Aliamphritea hakodatensis: one gene and its partner. The protein of the gene in region 1 binds, or shares a complex with, the protein of each later gene. Links are inferred from orthologs where the notes say so. Each region holds a gene or a part of one and is shown in the gene's direction. Other genes may lie near its edges.

Evidence for each region. The genes of interacting proteins can lie anywhere in the genome.
Region 2: the proteins of accC (region 1) and accD are in contact, whole or in part, in a solved structure (PDB 8UXZ), measured with the Escherichia coli proteins. The link is inferred for Aliamphritea hakodatensis from one-to-one orthologs.

Annotation. Positions count from the first base shown.
Region 1 is NZ_AP025281.1:1,279,044-1,285,249, reverse strand. What follows is about bases 1,337-4,262. They hold accC (acetyl-CoA carboxylase biotin carboxylase subunit), read left to right. Parts: upstream 1,337-2,090; coding sequence 2,091-3,434; downstream 3,435-4,262. Other genes in these bases: prmA (50S ribosomal protein L11 methyltransferase), read left to right, coding at 3,623-4,262; accB (acetyl-CoA carboxylase biotin carboxyl carrier protein), read left to right, coding at 1,615-2,067; aroQ (type II 3-dehydroquinate dehydratase), read left to right, coding at 1,337-1,579. Also shown: PCI15_RS05850 (DUF2333 family protein), read right to left, coding at 1-743; more of aroQ, read left to right, coding at 1,136-1,336; more of prmA, read left to right, coding at 4,263-4,516; PCI15_RS05825 (DUF3426 domain-containing protein), read left to right, coding at 4,520-6,001; tRNA dihydrouridine synthase DusB, read left to right, coding at 6,169-6,206. UniProt on the Escherichia coli protein: This protein is a component of the acetyl coenzyme A carboxylase complex; first, biotin carboxylase catalyzes the carboxylation of the carrier protein and then the transcarboxylase transfers the carboxyl group to form malonyl-CoA.
Region 2 is NZ_AP025281.1:2,797,974-2,802,555, reverse strand. Bases 1,641-4,582 are described here. They hold accD (acetyl-CoA carboxylase, carboxyltransferase subunit beta), read left to right. Parts: upstream 1,641-2,650; coding sequence 2,651-3,514; downstream 3,515-4,582. Other genes in these bases: folC (bifunctional tetrahydrofolate synthase/dihydrofolate synthase), read left to right, coding at 3,629-4,582; trpA (tryptophan synthase subunit alpha), read left to right, coding at 1,814-2,617; trpB (tryptophan synthase subunit beta), read left to right, coding at 1,641-1,775. Also shown: PCI15_RS12965 (phosphoribosylanthranilate isomerase), read left to right, coding at 1-571; more of trpB, read left to right, coding at 591-1,640.

The DNA of each region.
Region 1 (6,206 bases):
TCCATCCACGGCGTTTTGATTTCCAGTTCGCCTGCTGCTGCAGTCGACTGACGTGCCTCATTATCTCCGGCCAGATCCGTGTTCACACGCTTCTGCCCGACACTGGCACTTAAACGCTGTGACAGGCTGCCCAGCCGGGTAGATACATCCGCAAGCCAGCCCCGCAGGTTATCCGCACGGGCATAGAACTGTGCAGCATCATCGTTACGTGCCAGACGCGCCTCGTACCCTAACAGTGCTTTTACGGCTTTACGGTATTCAGATTCCGTCGCAGGCAGCAACCAGCTGTTATTGTCAAAATGTAGCAGCGGCTCAGCTTCAATCAGATCAGGATCTTCTGTGGACTGGGACTGAGAACGGCTGAAATCCTTACGTAATGCCCGGGCCATATCCCGCGCCTGAACCAGCACACCGAACTCCCAGTTGGGAATGTTATCCAGCCAGAGTCCCGGCGGCATACGGTCGTTGTATAAGTATCCGCCCGGCTTATCGAGCAACACTTCGGTAATTCCCACCAGCGCATTCAGGGTAGCTGTGCCCACAACCGGTGCCTGACCATCTTCTGTCACTTCGGAGCGCACATCGAACGGGGCAGGCTCAAGGCTCCAGTACATTCCTACACCGGTCGCGACAACCAGATACACTACCAGAGCCGCTATAACGACCCCAACGCCTTTGATACCCAGTGTAACTGCGGTCATATTATCCCACAGACGTAACCACGTCCGCTGTAACCATTCCATCCTGAAGCCCTCTTAATAAGTCGCGTTATCGCGCGCAATATCTATGATATCCGACACCGGGTCAATGTTCCTTAACATTTATTAACGTTAACCGGCAGGCACCTCTAAACGCTGTCGGCAGCATAAATTGTCCACCCGGTCAGAAATTTACAGCATGAGGCTTAACTCTATCTGTATAAACAGGGCCTTAACTGCCCGCCGGAACCAGTCAACTAGTCAAATAATGTACAGAAAGCACTGACAACTTCTGCAAACTGGCAGACAAAACACAATAAATACAGGAACTGTTTACAGCCCCATTCTTTTCCGGCACACTAGCCAGTCTTAAGGGGTCCGGAACCCCAACCCTGAACGCTTTTGAAGTCTGAATAACGCGTCACTAAGGCAATTTAATGGCTAAAATCCTTGTTCTGAACGGTCCCAACCTTAACCTTCTCGGCACCCGGGAACCTGAGGTATACGGTACCACCACACTCCAGGACATCAACGTGCGTTTACAGTCACTTGCCCTGCAGAGCGGCCACCAGCTGGAATCTCTGCAAAGCAATGCTGAACACGTTCTGATTGACCAGATTCACCAGGCCCGCGACGAACAGACAGACTTCATTATTATTAACCCGGCGGCTTTCACCCACACCAGTGTGGCTTTACGTGATGCGCTGCTGGGGGTCGCAATTCCCTTCATCGAAATTCACATTTCGAATGTACACGCCAGAGAAACTTTTCGCAGCCACTCGTATCTATCTGATGTAGCTGTTGGCGTTATCTGCGGTCTGGGCACCCAGGGATACGAATTAGCACTGCAGTCGGCCATCAGCCGTCTGGAAAAACCCTAATCATCTGAATTTACTAAATAGAGCACTGCATTAGCATGGATATTCGCAAAGTAAAAAAACTGATCGAGTTGCTGGAAGAATCAAACATCAACGAAATTGAAATCAAAGAAGGTGAAGAATCCGTACGCATCAGCCGCGGTTCTAACCTGGTTGCTGCCCCGGTTGCTGCTGCACCTGTTGCTGTTGCACCTGCCGCACCTGTTGCTGCTGCACCTGCCGCCGCGCCTGCGCCGGTTGCTGCCGCACCAAGCAACGACAATGCACTTAAATCGCCAATGGTAGGTACTTTTTACCGCTCTCCGTCTCCAACGTCTCCTGCATTCGTTGAAGTAGGCTCTACCGTTAAGGCTGGCGACCCTGTCTGCATCGTAGAAGCAATGAAAATGATGAACCAGATCGAAGCAGACAAGTCCGGTGTTGTTGAAGCCATTCTGGTTGAAGACGGCCAGCCTGTTGAATTCGATCAGCCTCTGGTGACCATCGTATAAATCAGCCACAGGATCTTAACAATATGTTAGAAAAAGTAGTCATTGCCAACCGTGGCGAGATCGCTTTGCGTATCCTGCGGGCCTGCAAGGAACTGGGCATCAAAACTGTTGCTATCCATTCCACCGCAGACCGTGACCTGATGCATGTTCGCCTGGCGGACGAAGCCGTTTGTATCGGCCCTGCTCCGTCACCGCAAAGCTATCTGAATATTCCGGCTATCATTGCCGCTGCTGAAGTCACCGACTCTACCGGTATTCACCCGGGTTACGGCTTCCTGGCAGAAAACGCTGATTTCGCAGAACGTGCTGAACAGAGCGGTTTTGCATTCATCGGCCCCAAAGCTGAAACTATTCGCCTGATGGGTGACAAGGTATCAGCTATCGAAGCCATGCAGAAAGCCGGCGTACCGACTGTACCGGGTTCTGACGGCGAACTGCCGGAAGACAGCGAAGAAGTGCTGGCGATCGGACGCCGTATCGGTTATCCGGTAATCATCAAGGCTGCTGCCGGTGGTGGCGGTCGCGGTATGCGTGTTGTTCACAACGAAGCGCACCTGCTGAATGCTATTTACGTCACTAAAGCTGAAGCCAAAGCCGCCTTCGGTGATGATACGGTTTACATGGAGAAATTCCTTGAAAACCCACGTCACGTTGAAGTTCAGGTTCTGTCTGATGGCCAGGGCAATGCAATTCATCTGTACGATCGCGACTGCTCCTTGCAGCGCCGTCACCAGAAAGTAGTTGAAGAAGCACCTGCTCCGCACCTGGATCCGGAAGCCCGCGCTCAGGTACTGCAGAGCTGTGTCGACGCCTGTCTGGAAATCAACTACCGCGGCGCCGGTACGTTCGAATTCCTGTACGAGAACGGCGGTTTCTACTTCATTGAAATGAACACCCGTGTTCAGGTAGAACACCCGGTATCAGAGATGGTAACCGGTGTGGATATCGTAAAAGAACAGCTGCGCATTGCTTCTGGCCTGCCACTGACCATTAAGCAGGAAGATATCGAGCTGAAAGGTCACTCAGTGGAATGCCGTATCAACGCAGAAGATCCGGTCACCTTTATGCCAAGCCCTGGTAAGATCACCCACTTCCATGCCCCGGGCGGCATTGGTGTGCGCGTAGACTCTCACCTGTACAGCGGTTACAGCGTACCACCACATTACGACTCTCTGATCGCTAAACTGATCACCTATGGAGATTCCCGTGAAGTGGCCCTGCGCCGTATGGAAATCGCGCTGGATGAAATGCTGATCGACGGTATCAGGAGCAACATTCCGCTGCACCAGGATATTGTCCGCGATGCGAACTTCGCTGAAGGCGGGGTTAACATCCACTATCTGGAAAAGAAACTGGGACTCGACTGATCCCGGTATATGCAGGCAGCGGACACCCGCTGCCTGCAGTTTTACGCATTAACCCGGTTACCTCCCCAGGCGATATCCGCCGAATGACGGTCAGCGCACCGCATCACCCCAGGTAACTGAGCTGTAACGGTTAAAGCCCATACTATATGCTTACCGGTACCGCTTACCCGAATACAGGAAGACCCGTCATGCCATGGTTGCAGATCAAACTGGATGTTTCCCCTGAGAACGCCGAACCTTACGAAGATCTTTTACTGGCAGCCGGCTGCGCTGCGGTTACCTTTACTGATCAGGCCGACCAGCCAATCTTCGAACCTGATCTGGGCACTACACCCCTGTGGAGCAACACAGTACTGACCGGTTTGTTTTCAGCCGATCATGATCTGGACGCAACCCTGAACTTTCTGCAGCAGGCACATAAGGATCAGTTTCCTGACCGCGAATTTCCAACCTGCAAGACAGAAATTCTGGAAGACAAGGACTGGGAACGGGAATGGATGGACAACTACCAGCCAATGCAGTTTGGCAAACGCTTATGGGTCTGCCCGAGCTGGAAAGACGTGCCTGACCCACAGGCAGTCAACCTGATGCTCGATCCGGGCCTGGCATTTGGCACCGGTACCCACCCAACAACCGCGCTGTGCCTGGAATTCCTTGACGGCCTGGAACTGAATGACAAACAGGTCACCGATTACGGCTGCGGCTCCGGCATTCTGGGAATTGCAACTCTGCTGCTGGGTGCTACCCGTGTTACCGCTGTCGATATCGACGTACAGGCGCTTACAGCCAGCAAGGATAACCTGAACCGTAACGGCCTGACCGAAGACCGTATGCAGGTTTATTTACCGGAACAAACCCCGGAACACGAAGCAGACGTACTGGTTGCCAATATTCTGGCTGGTCCGCTGGTCGAACTCGCGCCAACACTCAGCAAACACACCCGCAGCGGCGGACAACTGGTTTTATCCGGCTTACTGGCCCATCAGGAAGAAGAAATCCGGGCAGCCTACGGCAACGACTTTATTCTGGACCCGGTCAGCGAACGCGAAGGCTGGATCCGCATTACCGGAATTAAGCGATAAACCGTGAAGCAGCAGCGCCTGATTACAGCATGTCCGGCCTGTAAAGCTCGCTTTCAGGTTACCGCCGGACAATTAAAAATAGCCCACGGCAAGGTACGGTGCGGTACCTGTCTGGAAGTATTTAATGCTGAACTGTGCAAAGTACCTGAGCCCAAACCGGCAAAAACACCGGAACCGGCCACCCAGTCCTCCGTTGTAGCACCGGCTCAGGAAAAACCGTCGTCGCGTCCGGCAATTCCCAAAGCCTTTATTCCGGCCCGCAAACCTGTACAGCCGGAAACACCACAGCCTCTAGACCTTGACCAGCCGGTGCAGGCACTGTTTAACAGCAGCCCCAAAAAAGTCACAACCGACTCATCCGGACAAAAGGAAGCCGCAACGCCAGAACAACCTTTGGCGACAGCAACAACGCCTGTTTCAGAACTGCCGGTCAGCCTGCATATAAGGCAAGCCAAATCCGTCCAGCCGCAGCCAGACACGCCGGCAAACAACGATCGGGCAAGCCCTGCCGAACAAAACCATTCTCAGCCCCCGGGCCCAGAGCGCAAACAACAATCTGCCAGTACACAACAAGAGGGCAAACAGCCTTCACAACCTGAGCCGTCCGGAAAAACAGCGACCGCCGGTGTTCAGGATAGCCCGCAGCAGACACACGCCGCGCCCTTAAAAGACACCCGTTCGGCAGATGAAAGCGCGCAGACCGAGAAAATCCGGCAGGCGCTGCACCGCCACCAAACCAGCTATCAGGCCAGAGACCAGGAACACGGCTACCTGAACCCGGCTGAAAAAAAACTGCAGGAGCTGTTACGCAATGCCAGCAACCCCCTGACGGCGACGGACCCGGCACCTGCACCACAGCCCGTTACCGCTTCAGCACCCGTTGAGCACAGCAGCATTCTGGCACTTCACCCCGACACCGAAGATAAAGACAGCGACTTCGTCCCTCAACAGACAGAACCGGTCATGATCCGGGCGACACATCAGCCACCGGGCAAAACCCTTTCACAGGCACTGATTATCTTCCTGGCACTGAGCTGCCTGCTGCTACAGTTCATGTGGTTCGAACGTAACGACCTGATTCGCCAGCCAGCGCTGACCAAACTCTACAAACCTGTCTGCGAACAGATCGACTGCCGGTTAGCCGTGCCGGAGAATGTACCGGACATCATAACCGAGCAGTTAATTGTGCAGGAGCACAAGGACTATCAGGGTGTGATAACAATCAGTATGTTGCTGAGAAATAAGGCGGCATTTGAACAGGCCTTCCCGGCCATCAGACTGGCATTTTCCGACCGTAACGGCAGCATCATCAACCGACGGACATTCCAGCCGGCTGAATACCTGAATTCAGTGTCTCTGGACGCCTCAGGAATGCCGCTCGAACACAGCATCCAGGTCCACCTGGATGTTCTCAATCCCGGACGTGCTGCAGTGGGCTATGAAGTCAGCCTGCACCCCTCCAGCCTGACAAACCGTCGGCTGTAAGCGTATTTTTTGCTGCTTTGCAACACCATAAACGGTTAAAAAAGCATCAAAAACTGCTTGGCCCGCCTGCCACATAAAGGTATTATTGTCCGCCTTCCAGACAGCACGAAACCCGCGACTGCACGCAGTCAGGGTAATGCTATTTCTTTCAGGTTCAGGGTTGGCAGATGTTTCAGATCGGAAACCATACCATTGACAGTCAGGT
Region 2 (4,582 bases), 1.5 Mb from region 1 along the record:
CATCGACGCAGGTGCTGATGCGCTGGGGTTCGTATTTTATGCGCCAAGCCCACGCTACGTGAGTCCTGAAACTGCGGCGGAGATTATTCGCCAGCTTCCTCCCTTTGTTACCACGGTTGCGCTCTTTGTTGACGCGCCAGCAGAGGATGTTGCCGCTGTTGTTGAACTGACTCAGATAGACCTTCTGCAATTCCATGGCAAAGAAACCGCCGCCTATTGCGAGCAGTTCAGCCGTCCTTATTTCAAAGCCCTGCGTATGTCCGCTGACATTGATGTCAGTCTGGCTGCTGCTGAGTACCCCTCGGCCCGGGCAATTCTGCTGGATGCTTATCGCAAAGGGGTGCCCGGCGGCACCGGCGAAAGCTTTGACTGGCAACGTATACCTTCAGATCTTCCTAAGCCTTTAATTCTGGCGGGTGGTCTGGACGGGTCCAATATTTATCGTGCTATCACCCAGGTCAGCCCGTTTGCGGTTGATGTCAGTGGCGGGGTAGAGCGAGTCAGGGGGCGAAAGTCGCCTGAGAAAATCAATACCTTTATGAGTGAGGTGGCACGTGCCAACTACAGCTGAACTTGCAATCGCAAAGCAGATGCCTGATCAGGGTGGTCACTTCGGTGACTTCGGTGGTCGTTATGTATCTGAGACCCTGATGGCTGCATTGCAGCATCTTGAACATACTTATGAAACCCTGTGGGCTGATCCTAAGTTTCAGGAAGAATTTGACCGCGATCTGGCACATTATGTTGGCCGTCCGTCGCCACTGTATCATGCGGAGCGTTTGTCCCGTGAGCTGGGCGGCGCGCAGATTTACCTGAAGCGTGAAGACCTTAACCATACCGGTGCCCATAAGGTGAACAATACCATCGGTCAGGCGTTGCTGGCCAAGCACACCGGTAAGCCGCGGATCATTGCTGAAACCGGTGCCGGTATGCACGGCGTTGCCAGTGCCACAGTTGCTGCCCGTCTGGGGCTTCAGTGCCAGGTTTACATGGGTGAGGAAGATGTCCGCCGTCAGGTGATGAACGTCTACCGTATGAAATTGCTGGGTGCTGAGGTTATTTCGGTCAGCTCCGGTACCAAAACCCTGAAAGACGCGATGAACGAAGCCATGCGTGACTGGGTAACCAATGTTGATAATACATTCTACATTATCGGTACCGCTGCAGGCCCGCATCCTTATCCGAAACTGGTGCGTGATTTCCAGTCTGTTATTGGTCGTGAAGCCCGTAAACAGTGTCTTGATCAGGCCGGTAAACTGCCGGATGCGCTGATTGCCTGTGTTGGCGGTGGATCCAATGCCATTGGTTTGTTCCATCCGTTTATTGAAGATGCTGATGTGCGTATGGTGGGTGTGGAAGCGGGCGGTAACGGTCTGGAAACCGGTGAGCATGCTGCGCCACTGACTGCCGGACGTCCGGGCGTACTGCACGGTAACCGTACCTATCTGATGGAAGATGACGCGGGTCAGATCCTTGGCACGCACTCAGTGTCTGCCGGTCTGGATTACCCGGGTGTCGGTCCTGAGCATTCTTATCTTAAGGATATTGGCCGTGCTGAATATACTGCGATCAACGATGACGAAGCGCTGGACGCTTTCCGCCGTCTGACGCTGGTTGAAGGCATTATGCCGGCACTGGAATCCAGCCACGCAATTGCTCAGGCGATGAAGATGGCACCGACGATGGATAAAGATCAGGTTTTACTGGTCAACCTGTCAGGTCGGGGTGATAAAGATATGCATACCGTTGCTGCGATTGATGGTATTAAGGTTTAACAGCGGTTTACGCAGACAGCGAAAGAGTACTGAATATTATGAGTCGTATAAGTTCCTGTTTTGAAAAGTTGCAGGCAGAAGGTCGTAAGGCACTGATTCCTTACGTTACTGCCGGCGATCCGGCCCCGGGTGTTACGCTGCCGTTAATGCATGCGATGGTAGAGTCCGGCGCAGATATTATTGAGCTGGGTGTGCCCTTCTCTGACCCGATGGCTGACGGTCCTGTTATCCAGTTGGCGTGTGAACGGGCCTTGAGTCACAACACCAGCCTGCTGGATGTGCTGGCGGTGGTAGCTGAATTCCGTAAGACAGATCAGACCACTCCGGTCGTACTGATGGGGTACCTGAACCCGATCGAAGTAATGGGGTATGAGGCATTTGCTCAGGCTGCTTCTGACGCCGGTGTCGACGGCGTACTGACCGTCGATCTGCCACCAGAAGAAGCGGTTGATTTCGGCCCGCTGATGAAGGCTAAAGACATTGATGTCATTTACCTGCTGGCACCGACGACTGTTGAATCCCGCATAGAGAAAATCTGTGCCGCGGGCAGTGGTTATGTGTATTACGTGTCGGTTAAAGGTGTGACCGGTTCTGCCAGTCTGGATGTTGATGACGTGGCAAGCCGGTTGGATATCATCCGCAAGCATACAGATATGCCGGTGGGTGTGGGTTTTGGTATCCGTGATGATGCGTCTGCCCGGGCAATTTCTGAAGTTGCTGACGGTGTAATCGTCGGCAGCGTACTGGTTAATAAGATCGCCGAACTGGCTGATCAGCAAGATAAGATTCCTGAAGCAGTGGCTGCAATTACCGGTAGCATGCGTCAGGCCATGGATAAATAAGCCCGCTGAAGAAATGCGGTTAGTGGAGTCATAATGAGTAACTGGCTGGAAAAAATTGTTCCCTCTCTGGCGCGTTCTTCAGAGAAGAAACGTACCAACATTCCTGAAGGTCTGTGGAAGAAGTGTGCAAAGTGTGAATCGGTACTGTACCGCCCGGAACTGGAAAAGAATCTGAGCGTTTGTCCGAAGTGTGATCACCACATGCGGATTGGTGCGCGTCCACGTCTGGAAATGTTCCTGGACGAAGACGGACGTCAGGAAATCGGTGCAGAGGTGACACCGGTTGACCGTCTGAAGTTTAAAGATTCTAAAAAGTATAAAGACCGTCTGGCTGCTGCGCAGAAAGATACCGGTGAGAAAGATGCGCTGGTTGCGATGCGCGGTGAAGTGAACGGCCTGCCGGTTGTGGCGGTTGCATTTGAGTTCCGCTTCATGGGCGGCTCAATGGGTGCTGTGGTTGGTGAGCGTTTTGTGCGTGCTGCTAATGTGGCGCTGGAAGAGGGTATTCCGCTGATCTGTTTTGCTGCCAGTGGCGGTGCGCGTATGCAGGAAGCTCTTTTCTCCCTGATGCAGATGGCGAAAACCAGTGCGGCACTTGAAAAGCTGAAAAATGCAGGCGTACCGTACATTTCTGTGCTGACTGATCCTGTATACGGCGGTGTATCTGCCAGTCTGGCAATGCTGGGTGACCTGAACATCGGTGAACCCCGTGCCCTGGTTGGCTTTGCAGGTCCGCGGGTTATTGAGCAAACGGTACGTGAGAAGTTACCGGAAGGCTTCCAGCGCAGTGAGTTCCTGCTGGAACACGGTCAGGTTGATATGATTATTAACCGTGGCGAGATGCGCGACCGTTTATCTTCTATTCTGCGTATGATGCAGGGTAAGCCGGCAGCATAAGTTGCAGAGGCGAATACTTCGAAGGCCGATTTTGCTTAGCAAGTCGGCTTTCTTGTTTTTAATGGTTTTTTAGCATTGCAGACCGTTTTCAGGTCGTAACTGATGGCAGTGAGTATGTCTGAGCAAACAGCAAATAAAAAAGATCTGGCGCAGTGGCTGAGCTGGATTGAGCAGTCCCATCCCAGTGAAATTGAGCTTGGTCTTGAAAGGCTTAATGAAGTCTACCAGCGGCTGAATCTGGATCTGTCGGTCTCGAAGGTTGTCATTATTGGCGGCACCAACGGTAAGGGCTCAACGGTTGCGATGCTGGACCAGGCATTGCGTGATGCAGGCAAAACCGTTGGTTGCTTTACTTCGCCTCATTTCCTTCGTTACAACGAGCGGATCAAGCTGAACGGTCAGCAGGCGCAGGATGAGGTGCTGGTAAGTGCGTTCGAACGTATTTATGCGGCCTGCGGTGATACTTCGCTGACATACTTTGAATACAATGCGCTGGCGGCTCTGATTGTGTTTGCTGATGCCAAGCCGGATGTCATGCTGCTGGAAGTCGGACTGGGCGGTCGCCTGGATGCAATCAATATTGTCGATGCGGATATCTCTGTGGTTACAACGGTCGCTGTCGATCATATTGACTGGCTGGGTGATGACCGCGAAAAAATCGGTTATGAGAAAGCCGGTATATACCGAAGCGGACGGCCGGCGGTATGCGGTGATCCGGATGCGCCGAAAATGCTGCTCGATTACGCCGCTGAAATTGGCGCTGAACTGTGCGCCCGCGGCGATGATTTTCAGCTGACTGAACACGCTGACGGCCGCTGGGACTGGCAGGGGAAGTCTGCCACTGGTGATGTTGTCAGTTATAAAGGGTTGCCGGATATAAATTTACCGAAACCAAATGCGGCAGTTGTGATCCAAGTACTGCAGTTGCTTGGGGTGTCGCCTGAGGAAGGTGAGCTTGCGGCCAGCCTGGCAGCAGCATCGCTGACCGGCCGCTTGCAGCGCATAGAGCGCCACGGCTGTCAGTATACGCTGGATGTGGCGCATAATCCGCAAGCAGCTGAATACGTT